2 regions of the Pseudoalteromonas sp. TB41 genome follow, and region 2 is predicted to be linked to the other one. Evidence: predicted binding sites of a transcription regulator. Region 2 holds the regulator's gene; the other holds the start of a gene.
What was found. The regulator ArgR, encoded in region 2, controls arginine synthesis, uptake and breakdown. The targets are predictions, from matches to a motif close to ANTGAATANNTATTCANT.

Region 1: L641_RS0101600 (arginase family protein) is a predicted target of ArgR. The motif match lies at 1,332-1,349, and genes of this name have one in related genera.

What each region holds. Positions count from the first base shown of each region.
Region 1 is NZ_AUTH01000007.1:169,840-177,843, forward strand. Features, by position in the region: gene L641_RS0101595 (transporter substrate-binding domain-containing protein) at 1-88, opposite strand, end outside; gene L641_RS0101600 (arginase family protein) at 186-1,295, opposite strand; gene udp (uridine phosphorylase) at 1,708-2,463, shown strand; gene cdd (cytidine deaminase) at 2,452-3,381, opposite strand; gene ppc (phosphoenolpyruvate carboxylase) at 3,504-6,149, opposite strand; gene L641_RS0101620 (DUF393 domain-containing protein) at 6,270-6,668, shown strand; gene L641_RS0101625 (SDR family NAD(P)-dependent oxidoreductase) at 6,665-7,390, shown strand; gene L641_RS0101630 (flavin reductase) at 7,402-8,004, shown strand, end outside.
Region 2 is NZ_AUTH01000069.1:10,895-18,898, reverse strand. Features, by position in the region: gene folA (type 3 dihydrofolate reductase) at 1-110, opposite strand, end outside; gene cgtA (Obg family GTPase CgtA) at 182-1,333, opposite strand; gene rpmA (50S ribosomal protein L27) at 1,488-1,745, opposite strand; gene rplU (50S ribosomal protein L21) at 1,762-2,073, opposite strand; gene ispB (octaprenyl diphosphate synthase) at 2,497-3,468, shown strand; gene mdh (malate dehydrogenase) at 3,544-4,476, opposite strand; gene argR (transcriptional regulator ArgR) at 4,692-5,159, shown strand; gene L641_RS0109230 (Dyp-type peroxidase) at 5,217-6,116, opposite strand; gene L641_RS0109225 (ABC transporter ATP-binding protein) at 6,156-7,208, opposite strand; gene L641_RS0109220 (iron ABC transporter permease) at 7,209-8,004, opposite strand, start outside.

The DNA.
Region 1 (8,004 bases), on a different contig from region 2:
CAGGCGCAAAGTTCTCTGTCACAACAATAAGTTTAGCCGTACAATGATGACTTACAATGAACAATAATACACAATACCACTTAGTCACAATAACCCACTATATAAAATTTAAGATGTTACTTTTTTGATAAAAGCAAATTTAATATAGCGGATTATTTACAAATAGCCAATTTTGACCTTTAGGATTAACGATTCATTGCTGCAATTAAGAATGCTGAAATTTTAGCGCCTTCTCTAAGCGTCGTCTCTGAGCTTGATTGACCCACTAATGAGCTGTCGGTAAACGGCGCGATTTCCATCATATCTGCACCGGTTATTGGAAACTCATCGGCAATGGCTGACAAAATATCAAGCGCATGCTGTGGTGTTAATCCATTTTCTTCAGGTGTACCTGTTGCTGAGGCAAATTGAGCATCTAGTGCGTCAATATCAAAGCTTACATACACTTCATCAACCTTGTCAGCCTTTAGTTGCGCGATTGTATCGGCAGCAACAGCGGCTGCGCCACGCTCAATAATTTCAGCAGCCCAGTGCTGTTTAACGCCAAAGGTACTTTCCCAATGTGATTTAGGCTTACCACTTGAGCGAATACCAAATTGAATTAAATGATGTGGCGCGGGTAAAAATTCTAAAATATGGGTACACCAAGAGCCAAAACATAAATCGATGCCTAAACGCTCAACCAATAAATCGGTGTGGGCGTCGAAATGAATAATAGCCGTACGCTTACCTTGGCTACGCTTTGCTTTTAAGTACGCTTTTGTCAGCGGGTAACTAATAGAATGATCGCCACCAATGCCAAAAATGCCTTTATCTTGGAATGTTGCATAAAAGCTGTCACATACATCTTCGGTAATAGACAGTGGACTTACGAAATGGTCGTTATTGTCATTGCCATAAAGCGCTTTTTGGCAATTGGTAATTGTTGCCTCGTTTAAGTATTTATCGTGTAATAAATGCGGTATTACGCGCACATCACCTAAGTCAAATGAACGACACTGTGTTTGCTGGTCAATTAAAGCTGAACGTAAAAATAAAGGCCCCCAGTTTGCACCGCGTAAAATACCACCACCACAATCAGAGCTAATCCCCAGCATAACCGCTTTGTGGGGTGAGTTAGGTAATTCATTTAGCGAGTCACGCCATAAAGCATCGACATTTTCAGTTTGACCATATAATTTATTTCTGAGTGCTGCTTTGCGTTCTTTTGCCGTATTAACCGTAAATACACCGTCGCCAGGTGCACATAAACAGTGTTCAACTTTATTTTTAAATGCTTGAAATTGTGTGCTCATTGTAAACCCTTTTTCAATCTGAATATCTTGTCTATTATTGAGTAGTTATGCAAAACGACGAACGCTGAATAAATTAAAAATTAATTGTATGTGGTTATAAAAATCACTGAACGTTGTGTTTTGCGAGGTTAGGTCAGTGGCAAAACAATACAAAACCTACTAACTAACCTTATGAATATAAACAATTTAAAATTTAGCTAACAACTCTTTTGGCTAGCTACTGGTTTGCTCTGAGGTATGAATATAGTGTCTGAGCAAACAAGTCAACTGGCTCATTTTGTTAGTAATTTTAGCCATTGATTGAATATTCAGAGTTGATGAATAAATCAATACGGACATCCGTCCTGTACTTCATTTAGGTTTCTCGTAATCATGTTAAATTGACAACAACTCTTATTAAAAAGGCTTAGTTATGGAAAAGGTATTTCACTTAGGACTGTGTATTGATGATTTAAAAGGTGCAAAACTGGCTATTGTTCCAGGGGATCCAGATCGTGCAGCACGCATTTCACAGTTCTTAGATAATCCAACCTGCCTTGCTCAAACGCGTGAGTTTCACATTTATTTAGGCCAATTAAACGGCCACTCAGTGGTTGTATGTTCAACCGGTATCGGCGGCCCTTCAACGTCAATTGCGGTTGAAGAACTGGCTCAACTTGGCGTACGTAGCTTTCTTCGCATTGGCACAACAGGCGCGATTCAGCCGCACATTAACGAAGGCGATATTTTAATTAGCCAAGCCTCAGTTCGTTTGGATGGCGCGAGTCAGCATTTTGCACCGCTGTGCTACCCTGCTGTTTCTGATTTTTTTGCCACTCAAGCGATGGTAAAAGCCTGTGAAAACCTAAACATCGATTTTCATATCGGTATCACCGCTTCAAGCGATACCTTCTACCCAGGACAAGAGCGTTACGATACGCATTCTGGTTATGTTCCTAAGTCATTACAGGGTAGCTGTGAAGAATGGCAAAAACTAGGCGTGATGAACTACGAAATGGAATCGGCTACTTTATTTACTATGTGTGCCGCTCTTGGCCTACAAGCAGCCTGTGTTGCAGGTGTATTAGTAAATAGAACACGTCAAGAAATTCCTAACGTAGACCACGGCGAGATTGAGAAAAAATCGGTTGCCGTGGTACTTGAAGCCGCTAAAGTGTTACTTGGCTAATGTTGCGCTAATAACCTCAAGTGTTGGCAAGCCAGTAAAGCTTGCTAACACGGCTTTTGCCACCCCTGATTGGTTTTCATGACCAGCCGTTTCTAATAACGTAACTGATTTAACTGTTTGCTTATCAAAGCTCAGTCCTGCTAAAAACAACTGACTCACAGCACTTTGTAATGGCGATAAACTCGGGCTGTACGCTGCATTTTCTGCATAGCTGCCATAAAAATCACCGTTTTCAAACGTACTTATTTTTACTGCACTGTAATTTTGGCTGTATGGCACATAAGCCGCTAAAGCATAGCTCATCAGCTTTTCATCAAGTTGTTTGTTTTCAAAACAATTAGTTTGCTCTGCTGGGTTAAATAAGCTGTGCTCATTGCCTAAATCGGTTGGTCCAAATGAATGAGGTAATAACTCTGCCAATTTAAAGTTTTGTGCTGGCAGTAAAATATCAAGCTCTTTCGCATCAGCGAGTTCATTCATAAATTGACGACAGTACCCACATGGGACATCACTAATCGCTATTTTAAGAATTTTTTTACCGCCATTTAACCAGGCATTATTAATTGCAGATTGCTCACCGTGCACCACTAAACTAAGTGCTTGATGGTCAAACTCAGCGTTAGCGCCAAAGTAAAAAGTAGTGTTTCCTTGTGAATCGAGCCCTTTTACAATTGCGCCGACATGAAATTTGGAAATAGGTGCAACGGAAAACTCTGAAGCCATAGGCACTAAGCCTTGTAATAATGCATCGTCGCTAACATTAAGCTCGGTGCAAAGCGCTTTAATATCGCTTGAATATAAAATACCGCGTTGAGTTTTTAATTGACTGCGTAGAGCTTGCGTTTGCGCTACGTTTAGAGAAATGTGTGAATTGCTAAGTGCTGTATTATGTTGCACTTTAAAAGTTGCTGAAGCCATAATAGTTTTTATTTGTTCAATGGCCAAGTAGTGTAAAAGGTTGGCAAACTAAATACCAGCCTATTCAACGTAAAAAAAGGGAACACGTCGTGTGTTCCCTCTAAAACTAATCTAGTTTTGGATTAACCTGTATTACGCATACCCGCTGCAATACCGGTCATAGTGATCATCAAGGCATTGTCTATATCATTTTCATTGCCTTTATCATCGCCACGAGAACGACGTAATAACTCAACTTGTAATACATTAAGCGGGTCGGTGTATGGGTTTCTAAGCCCAATAGACTCTTTGATCCAAGGCTGATCAGCCAATAAGCTTTTTTGTGGGCTTAATGATTGCACTAACGTCATCGCCTCACCAAGTTCCTCTCGCAAGGCAACACCTAAAGGCTTATACATCTCTTCCACCAGCGCATTATCGTAATGCTCACTCAACCAGCTATCCGCTTTACTAAATACCATTTCTAGCATTTCTAAACGTGCTCTAAAGAACGGCCATTGCAAACTCATTTCGCTTAAGGTTTCAATCCCATATTTTTCAAGCGCGGCTTTAAGTCCACTTAATGCACCTAACCATGCAGGTAACATTAACCGGTTTTGACTCCACGCAAAAATCCATGGAATAGCACGTAAGCTCTCAACCCCTCCATTTGGATTTCGTTTTGCAGGCCTTGAGCCTAACGGTAGTTTTGACAGTTCTAATTCAGGTGTCGCCATTCTAAAGTAAGGTACAAAGTTTTCATCGTGGCGCACCACATTACGGTAATGCTCACACGACACATCGCTAATTAATGCCATTACTTCGCGCCACTGTGATTTAGGCTCTGGTGGTGGCAATAAATTACTTTGTAGTACCGCACCTGCATAAATATTTAAGCTTTGTAATGCAACATTAGGCAGGCCAAATTTAAAGCGGATCATCTCACCTTGCTCTGTTACCCTAAGCCCGCCTTTTAACGACCCCGGCGGCTGAGAATGCAATGCTTGTGCAGCAGGCGCACCACCACGTCCAACCGTACCACCACGTCCATGGAATAAAATAAGCTCAATACCGCGTTCATCCGCTAGTTGTACGAGCTTATCCATTGCCTCATATTGTGCCCAACCAGCAGCCATCATGCCTGCATCTTTGGCTGAGTCTGAATAGCCAATCATTACATTTTGGGTGTTTTTGATGTGTCCACGGTACCACTCGTTATTTAAAAGCGTAGTGATGACGTTGTGGCCATCGTTTAAGTCATCCAAGGTTTCGAATAAAGGCGCCACAGGCAGTTCAAAACCACAGCCAGACTCTTTAAGTAATAGCTGCACTGCTAATATGTCAGAGGCGGTTCGTGCCATAGATATAATGTATAAACCAAAGGTTTTTTCATCTTGCTGTGCAATAACATCAAAGGTATCAAGCACCTCTTGCACTTCTGGACTTGGTTGCCAATGCCTAGGAATAAGCGGACGACGTGAATTTAGCTCTGTCAGTAAAAAAGCTTGTTTGTCTTGCTCTTCCCATTGATTGTAATCGCCAATACCTAAATGACGAGTTAATTCTGAAAACACATCGCTGTGTCTTGACGAATCCTGTCGCACATCCAGTTTTGCCAAACGCAAACCAAAGCTATTTACACGATGGATCACATCTAATAGCAAGCCATCAGCAACCACTTGCATATTGCATTTTAACAATGAGCGATAACACACCTCAATTGGGTGCTTAATTTGGTTAATATCAGTAATTAAATCTTGTGATTCTGTACGCTTATTTTTAATTTTAGCGCTTAAGTACATCACTGTTTCAGCCACTTGATTTTTAAGCTCTTTGAGCACGGCTCGATAAGGTTCAAACTCTTGCCCTGCCAGCTTAATAAGCTCATCGCTGGCATCAGACATGGAAAGTTCAGCACACAAAGTTTCTAAATCACGCTGGTATAAATCCAGCGCCATCCAACGGCCATGATCGAGTACTTGCTTAGTCACCTCGGCGGTTACAAACGGGTTACCATCTCGATCCCCCCCCATCCATGACGTAAATTCTATCGGACTGTAGTTAGCTGGTAGCTCAAGGCTCAAATGCTGTTTAACATGCTGGCTAAACTCACGTAAAAAACGTGGCACGGCATCCCATAAGCTATTTTCAATTACCGCATAGCCCCATTTAGCTTCATCAACTGGGCTTGGGCGAGAACGACGAATATCGTCAGTATGCCAAGCTTGGCTAATTAGCTGCGCAATTCGATTTAATATCGCTTCGCGCTCCTGCGCAAGGTTGTCGGTGCGCTCAAGTGATGCTAAACAATCGCTTAGTTCAACATGTTTGTTAATAATAGTACGTCGAGTCACTTCGGTTGGGTGAGCGGTTAGTACTAAGTTTATGTGGAGTTTTGAGAGTGTGTCGGCTAAATGATTATGATTAAGCTGACCTTGTTCGGCCTTTGCTGCTAACGTTTTTAATGTTTGAGTGAGAGGATTTAGTTGGCAAAAACCAACATCATTAAAACGTGATACGGTATGAAACTGCTCAGCAACATTAGCTAAGTTTAAAAAATGATTAAATGAACGGGCAACCGGTAAAAGCTCCTCATCACTAAGCGCATGGAGTACATCAATTAACGCTTGGCGATCGGCTTCATTGCCACTGCGAGATGATTTTGATAAAGCCCGAATTTCTTCTACTTTATCTAAAATCTCTTGGCCTTGGGCATCTTTAATAGTTTGTCCTAATAATTGACCAAGTAGACTAACATTACCTCGCAAGGCGGCATATTGTTCACTCATTTCTAGCTCTCCTTCGTTTCTTGGAGACCTATTAATATCATTAAGCGGGAATATTTAATAGATCCATTTGCATCGCCTTGTCGTAAAAAAGCATATGTAAAATAAACACAAAGCGATGACATGATCATTTTTTACGATGGTAATTGCCCCCTTTGCAATGCAGAAATGCAACATTTAAAACGTGCCGATGTTGATCATAAAATTACACTAGAAGATTTAAATGCGGATGATTTTAGTGAGCGTTTTCCTGCAATCGATAAACAAAATGCCATGGATTTATTGCACGCCCAAACTGATAAGGGGCAGATGATTTACGGCTTAGACGTCACTTATCAAGCTTGGCGCATCGTTGGAAAATACCGCTGGCTTAAAATAATTCGTTTGCCAGTAATTCGCTTTTTTGCCGATCATGCTTACACTTTTTTTGCAAAATATCGTCACCACATTAGCCGTTTTTTAATGCCCAATGCGCAGTGTAGTAATGGTCAATGCAATATGAAATCTAAAGGTGAAAAATGAAAACAGTGATTTTATTTGGCGCCAGTAGCGCCATTGCACAGTCCTACGTAAATCATTTAAATCAGCAAGCAACACAATTTAATATAATTTGTGTCAGCTCATCGAATATTGAGCATAATGATGACAAGGTAACCTATTTCCACAGCGACTACTCGGCGCAAAGCCTAAATGAGCTAACCCAGTCGTTAAAGTCACAACAAATTGAGCTTGCTCAGGTAATAATATTTAATGGTCAATTACATAACGACCAGCACATGCCAGAAAAAAAGCTTGAAGAAATCAACAGTGATTATTTTATGCAGCTTATGCACTCTAATACGCTTGTACCCCTGCTGTGTTTGCAAAGTATAGTGCCGCTGCTTAATCATAAAACTCACTGCTCAATTACTGCTTTGAGCGCTCGTGTAGGCAGTATTAACGACAATAAATTGGGTGGCTGGTATACCTATCGCGCATCTAAGTCTGCGCTGAACATGTTATTTAAAACAGCCGCCATTGAACTTGCTCGTCGCGCTAAAAATACCAAACTTGTTTTATTTCACCCGGGTACTACAGATACACAGCTCTCTAAGCCATTTCAAAAAAATGTGCCCGCAGATAAACTGTTTACCCCTGACTTTGTTGCTCAGCAATTATTTAAATTTACTTACGAAAACCCACAGCTAGAACTCAACGGCGAACCTGCCTACCTAGATTGGCAAGGAAACACCATAAAATGGTAAGGAACAAACACATGCATTTTTCGAAAGACCGCATAGCCGCACTTGAAAAACATACCCGTACACACTTTATCAACTCACTTTCAGGGTTTAAAAGTGCAAACTTAATTGGCACACAAGACTTACAAGGTAATACTAATCTAGCCATTGTCAGTTCAGTTATTCATTTAGGCGCACACCCACCGCTAGTAGGCATGATAATGCGCCCGCACAGCGTACCAAGGCATACATTCGAAAATATTATAGAAACAGGCGTTTATACTATTAACCAAGTAAATAGTGATATTTACCAGCAGGCACACCAAACATCGGCACGTTACGCTAAAGATGAGTCTGAGTTTGATGCAACGGGTTTAAAAACAGAGTACTTAAACGACTTTAAAGCGCCTTTTGTTGCACAAAGCCGACTAAAATACGCAGTAAAATTTGTCGAGAATCAGCATTTAGCTGTTAATGGCACTGAGCTGGTTATTGGCGAAATAATGGATGTTTATGTAGATAAATCAGCACTCCAAAGTGATGGCTTTTTAGACTTACAAGCCATCGATACCGTTGCAGTAACCGGATTAGATAGCTACCACACGGCGAATAAGCTCAATCGTTTACCCTACGCGAAA
Region 2 (8,004 bases):
GAGGTTACTTTTTTAAAGTGCTGAAGGTCACCAGGTAAATGCCATGGCATTTTATTATCTAAGCCAATGACACGGTTATTTGCCATTGCTGCAATCATTGAAATTATCACACTAAATACCCAATACTTTATTATTAATTAAAGAAAAAGGAGCGTTAGCTCCTTTTAAATATAAACAATTATTAACGCTCGTAGACAACTTCTACGTCGTAATCATCTTCATCCCAATCATCCCAGTCATCATCATCGCCTTTAGTGGCTTTTTGATGGTAGGTATCCCACTTAAATTCAACCTCTTCGTCAGCCACTTCTACAAACTTCTCTTTAGGCATGTTATCAAGTAGCGTCATGATGTCGTGAATTAATGGCTGCGTATTTAATTTATTAATTGCAGCAATACTGTAAATATTTTCAGACTCACCCAACTCTTCTGCAATTTGCTCACATAAGGCTTTGGCTTCATCTTCAGGCAATAAATCAATTTTATTAAATACTAACCAGCGTGGCTTTTCAGCAAGCTTAGGGCTGTACTGGTGTAGCTCGTTGATGATTGCAAATGCATTATCAACAGGATTAGAGCCATCAACTGGCATTACATCTATAATATGTAAAAGCACACGACAACGCTCTAAATGCTTTAAGAAGCGAATACCTAATCCCGCACCCTCTGACGCGCCTTCAATCAAACCTGGAATATCAGCGATGACAAATGATTTGTTTGCTTCCGGACGAACAACCCCTAAGTTAGGAATCAGCGTAGTAAATGGATAATCAGCTACTTTAGGTTTTGCAGCTGACACACTGCGGATAAAGGTTGATTTACCTGCATTTGGTAAGCCTAGTAAGCCGACATCAGCCAGTAGCATTAGCTCTAACTTAAGGTTACGTACTTCACCCGGTGTGCCAAGTGTTTTTTGACGTGGAGCACGATTAGTACTTGATTTAAAACGCGCATTCCCCAAGCCATGGAAACCGCCTTTTGCAACCACAATTCGTTGACCATCTTGGGTTAAATCCCCTAATGATTCTTGTGTATCAACATCAATAATACGTGTACCAACAGGCACTTTAACGATCAGGTCTTCACCTTTCTTACCCGTACAATTACGGCTTTGACCGTTTGTACCGCGTTCTGCTCTGTGAAAACGCTCAAATTGATAGTCAATAAGGGTATTTAAGTTTTCATCAGCTTGTAGATAAACACTACCACCGTCTCCACCGTCACCGCCATCAGGTCCACCATCTGGAACATATTTCTCACGACGAAAAGACACGATGCCGCTGCCACCGTCACCAGCTTCTGCGCGAATTTCTACTTCATCTACAAACTTCATGATTACTCACTTTAGGGATTGGCTTGTTAATAACTCTATTATATACCTAAGTGGCCTATAGAGCACACTGAGCATAAAAACACTTGGGTATATATTTAAACATGCTTAAAACAAAAAACCCCGCAAAGGCGGGGTTTTTTAACTACCTTACTGATTACTCAGCTACGATAGTTACGTATTTACGGTTTAAAGGACCTTTTTGTTCAAACTGAACTTTACCATCTGCTTTTGCGAAGATAGTGTGGTCTTTACCGATACCTACGTTTGCGCCTGGGTGGAAACGAGTTCCACGCTGACGAACAATGATGCTACCCGCTAGAACTGATTCGCCACCAAAACGCTTAACACCTAGGCGTTTGCTTTCTGAATCGCGACCGTTACGAGTACTACCAGCTGCTTTTTTATGTGCCATTTCTAAGTACCTCTAATTAAGCGCTAATGCCAGTGATTTTAACTTCTGTGAACCATTGACGATGGCCCATTTGCTTACGAGAATGCTTACGGCGTCTAAATTTAACAACCTTAATCTTCTCACCGCGACCGTGTGAAACAACCTCAGCTGTTACTTTACCACCGTTTACGAACGGTACACCAATCTCGATCTTCTCACCATCAGCAACTAAAAGTACTGAATCAAATTCAACTGCTGCACCAGTTTCAACGTCTAATTTCTCAAGACGAATTGTTTGACCTTCAGTCACACGGTGCTGTTTACCACCACTTTGGAAAACCGCGTACATAATTAACTCCGTCTGTGCGCCCTCAAATCGACGCAACTAAAATATTCTTCAATAGGGCGCGAAGTTTACGCTAATGCGTAAAAACTAGCAAGCCTCTTTTTGTAATTAAATGAATAAAAAGTAGCTGCATTGAGAGCAATTCAATATTTCCCCTATTTTATATTAAAATCCCCCTTTGCCAAGCGCTTTTTAACGGTTACAGAAAATAAATTAGCAATAACAAAGCGAGCCTATGTAGTTCAATTAACCGCCAGGGGTGATTCAAAATTAAACCAGGATGTTTAATCAATTATTCACAAGGTTAATAGGTCATTTAACCTACTTAAGGGTGTTTTTTTAAGGAATCATCACAAAATATCGAGCTAATGCATTTTTTGTTGTACAATCTGCGCCGTTCACACATTAAAATTGGCTCGGAGATCAATGGATATAAAAGCTATCCAGGCGTTAATCGAAAGCGATATGAATGACGTCAATCAACTAATACATGCGCAAATGCGCTCAGATGTGGCGTTAGTTAATCAACTTGGTTTGTATATTGTTAACAGCGGTGGCAAACGTGTTCGCCCTATGTTGGCTATTTTGGCGGCTAAAGCGCTAGGTTACCAAGGCAAAGATCACATTACGCTAGCAACTATCATTGAATTTATTCATACCGCAACGCTTTTACATGATGATGTTGTAGATGAATCTAATTTGCGCCGTGGCACACCTACAGCAAATGCTGAGTTTGGTAATGCTGCTAGCGTACTGGTGGGTGATTTTATTTACACCCGCTCGTTTCAGCTAATGGTGGGTCTTGGTAAAATGCAAATAATGCAAGTACTGGCTGATGCAACCAACATTATTGCCGAAGGTGAAGTGCTGCAATTAATGAACTGCAACGACCCTGATACCACTGAAGCCAGCTATATGCAGGTTATTTATTCTAAAACCGCCAAGCTATTTGAAGCAGCGACGGGTCTTGCGGCCATTATTACTGAGCAAGACGATAGTGTACTAGAGGCACTTAATTTGTATGGCATGCATTTAGGTACTGCTTTTCAGTTAGTGGATGATGTTTTAGATTACAACGCTGATGCCGACCAACTTGGTAAAAACATTGGCGACGATTTAGCTGAAGGTAAGCCGACGTTACCTCTTATATATGCAATGCAACACGGTAGTGAGCATCAAACACAGTTAATAAGAGACGCTATTGAGCACTGTAATGGTATGGAGCACCTTGACGAGATACTGGCTGCGCTCAAACATACCAATGCCCTTGAGTTCACAATGGAAAAAGCCGAGCAAGAAGCAGAAAAAGCAATTGCCTGTTTAGATTGCTTAGCGGAGTCGAGTTACAAGCAAGCACTAATTAGCTTAGCTAGAATATCGGTTGACCGCGACCACTAAGTAATACTGTGTAGATAATTCCGAGCAATAAAAAAGCCTGCAAATGCAGGCTTTTTTATGGGTTAATTTTGGCTATTACGCCATAAAATCAACACCTTCTTTGATATCTTTTTTCAGCGTTTCAAGCATGTCATTTTTAGCTTGCTCTTCAAATGCGCTTAGAGTGCCGTAAGAAAGAATTTCTTCTACGCCATTTTTGCCTAAACGTACTGGGTGTGCAAAGTACTCTGCATCGCCATTTTCAACAGCAACGTATGCATAATCTACAACGTCTTCACCTTGTAAGCCTTTAACTAAAGACATACAAAAACGTGCTGCAGCAGCACCCATAGATAATGTTGCAGAACCACCGCCCGCTTTAGCATTAACTACTTCAGTACCTGCGTTTTGGATACGAGGAGTTAGTGTAGCTACTTCTTCATCAGTGAAAGTAACACCTTCAACTTGAGAAAGTAACGGTAGAATGGTTGTGCCTGAGTGGCCACCAATCACTGGTACTTTAACACTTGCTACGTCTACGCCTTTAAGTTCAGCAATAAACGCTTCAGAACGGATCACATCTAAAGTTGTAATACCAAATACACGCTTAGCATCGTAAGTACCTGCTTTTTTGAATACTTCAGCAACAATAGGTACAGTTCCATTAACTGGATTAGTGATAATACCTACAAGCGCTTTAGGGCAGTTAGCAACAATACCTTCTGCTAATGTTTTAATGATACCAGCGTTAACATTAAATAAATCTGCACGATCCATACCTGGCTTACGTGGCATACCCGCTGGGATTAAAACAATATCACAACCTGTTAATGCTTTATCTAGTGCATCTGCACCAAAACCTTCAACTTTTACATCTGTTGGGATATGAGAAAGGTCAACAGCAACACCAGGAACTACTGGCGCAACATCATATAGTGATAATTCTGAACCAGCTGGTAAGCCTGTTTTTAATAATAAAGACAACGCTTGACCGATACCACCTGCAGCACCTAATACAGCAACTTTCATTGGAATTCTCCGTGATTTGAGGAAGGAAATATTTGTGGTTTATAAGATAAAGAAATTAGCGACTAAAAACAAATTTATCCTGCCTATTTTAGCTATATTTTCGACCATAGTTGTAAACTTTGCTGTTTAAACGCAGCAAAACCTAAACAACTGCTGCATAAATATGCATTTTTGTGTAGAATTTGCAGTATCGACAACATAACTAATTAGACACTATGCAACCACAAGACAAACAAGAAGCATTGGTAAAAGCCTTTAAAGCACTTTTAAAAGAAGAGAATTTTGGCTCACAAGGCGAAATAGTTGACGCATTAAAAGAACAAGGCTTTGATAATATTAGCCAAAGTAAAGTGTCGCGGATGTTAAGTAAGTTTGGCGCGGTACGTACCCGCAATGCAAAACAAGAAATGGTGTACTGTTTACCTGCCGAAATGGGTGTACCAACCGCTAAAAGCCCGTTACGCCAGTTAGTTATTGATATTATGCATAACGAAATGATGATTATTATTCGCACCAGTCCTGGGGCTGCTCAGCTAATTGCCCGTTTACTTGACTCATTAGGTAAAGCAGATGGCGTATTAGGAACAATTGCCGGCGATGACACTATTTTTATTGCGCCAGCGAAAGTATCAGAAATAGACCTCACATTAGAGCGTGTGCGTATTTTGTTTGATACGGTTTAAACTCGTTTGGTTATCACTGTTACGGCTATACTGATACGTAGCCGTTACTGGCTTGTTTTATAGCTGCTTTAGAAATCGCACTGAGGGTGCAAAAAACGCAGAGCCCATATCTGCTTGAGTAAAATCAAGCCAATGGTCGTAATACTCCCCCTGCCCTAATCGGCTATTGAGTACTTTCTCGAACGCATCCCCTTTAGCCGAGCACGTAATCATTAACATCCCCTGCTCATACACGTCGCCATAAGGCATACTTTGATTTAGTAATAATGCTTGCCCCTGTTCATCTTTTAATTCACTTCGGGTTGCATGGCTGCTTTCAAGTGCGGGGCTTATTAGGGTATTGTCGAGACGAGTACGCCCCATTATTTGTTCTTGTTCTTGCAACGACAAGTGCTGCCATAACGTTAAGTCATGCTTATAGCGCTGAACATGAATATAGCTGCCTTGATCTTCAAAGCTATCAGGCTTATTAACGAGGGCCGTTACCCGTTTTTGACGACCATGCGGAGTATCGCCCGCATAAATAAAACCATTAAAATCACGGCCATCTAAAAAACGAAAATTTCGAATTTGCTCCACCAGCTCAACATCAGGGTTGAAAAGTTTTAATATTTGCAATGCAAACAGGTGGTTTACATCTTCTCTGTCTGAGCGGATTTGTACAAATAAATCGCATGGCCTTGCACTCATCACAAAATCGCTATGGGTGATATTAGGAAAGCTTTGCAGCTCACTTGGCATATAATCAGGCAGAATGTGTGGCCAATATTGCGCGCCAATGGCGACCATACAAGAAAGCATAGATTCAGAGAACTGATCACTAAACTCATCTTCAATATCGCTCACTTTTTTAAGCTTAGCGCGAAGTGATTCGTCGTGACCATCAAGTACATTAAAAAATAAGTGCAAACCGTGTAAGTTTGCTTCAGCACAAATCCCTGATTGCGCTTGCGCCATTGTCATTCCTTACTTTTTAGAGCAAAACACAGCGATTAATTACGATTCAAAAAAATTCACCGTGTGCGGTTTTATTTTTATTATAACCTGTTCATTTATTTCAAATGACTGGCCATACTGGGCTGCAACTTCTATTTCTTGCTCATCAATAACCACAGTGTATACATAAGCGGAGCCAATAAAGCGACTACTTAATATACTAACCCGCTCAGATTGCTGTTGCGTATCGTTATTACTAGCAAGTTCAAGTTGATGCGGACGCACATAAATAACGCCCTTATCCGCCACGCCATGCTGCTGTGGCTGTATTGATTCAACCACCCCAAACTGCGTTTGATATTCAGTGGCGGTTAATACGGTTGCGCTTAAGTATATGCCCTGACCCAGAAACTCTGCAACCTCCTTTGAACGTGGTTTAGCAAAAAGCTGTTCTGGCGTACCTTGCTGCGCAATTTTACCTTGGTGCATAACCGCAAGCGTATCTGAAAAAGCAAACGCCTCTTCTTTTGAGTGAGTAACAAACACAGCCGATACTTGCTGCGCCTTAATAATGCGCCTAATGTCGGCAATTAACTCAAATCGTACTTGGGTATCAATATTAGAAAATGGCTCGTCAAGTAACAGTAAGCTAGGTTTATAAGCTAATGCGCGTGCAATCGCTACTCGCTGCTGTTGCCCACCAGAGAGTTGATGAGGGAATCTATCGGCGCAGCCTACCAAGTGTACCAACTTTAGCATTTCACTTACGCGTGCGTGTTTATCTGCTTTGCTCATACCGCTTAGCCCAAACGCAATATTATTAGCCACCGTTAAATGCGGAAATAACGCATAGTCTTGAAACATCATGCCAATATTACGATGCTCAGGTGAAACAAACGTATTAGCATCACTAACTAGCTTACCATCAATAAATACCTGCCCTTGTTTGGCTTCAATTAATCCTGCAATGGCTTTTAGTGTGGTGGTTTTACCGCAGCCACTGGCTCCGAGTAAACACACTATTTCGTCTTTACCTAAGGTTAAATCTAAATTATCTATCACCTTAGTCCCGTTATATGCATAGCTCACGCCTTGTAAAATCAAACTACTCATTTAGCTACGTTGCTCCATTGAACGGTTAATAAAATATAACGGAATAAACCCCACCACCACAATAAACAAAGCCGATATAGAGGCCAGCTCTAATTGTTCATCGCTTACATACTGAAACACATGAGTTGCTAAGCTTTCAAAATCAAAAGGCCTTAACAACAAAGCTGCGGGTAGCTCTTTCATACACTCGATAAAGACCAATAAACCTGCGGTTAATAAGCCTCGGCGTAATAAAGGTAAGTGCACTAAGCGTAATGTGCGCCCTTGGCTTTTTCCCATTGACTGGCTTGCCATATCAAGGGAGGGACTAATACGTGAAAAGCTCGACTCAATAGCTCCGTGTGCAACGGCGTAAAACCGCACTATATAAGCAAAAATAATAGTGAGTAAGCTGCCAGTAAGTAATAAACCAATATCTAAATGATAAGGAGCTAAAGTGCGGTTGATAGTATTTTCTAATAGGGTGAGTGGCAACAATACCGCTATCGCTAATACTGTGCCGGGTAACGCATAGCCCGTACTGGCCAAACGCCCGGGTATTAATGGATTTGTTTGTTTAGCAATGCGCTGATAAAACACCACTAAAACACTCAGTATAATAGTCACCACACTGACTACAGCCGCCACTTTTAAACTTTGCCATGCATAGCTAAAAAACTCACTATTCCACGCTTGATCAAAATACATAACTGCATATTTGAGCAATACAACCATCGGAATAATAAACGAAATAATTAAAATAAAGCTACAAAACCCCGTTGCTAACCATGCAGACTTACCTTTGAGGATATAAAGC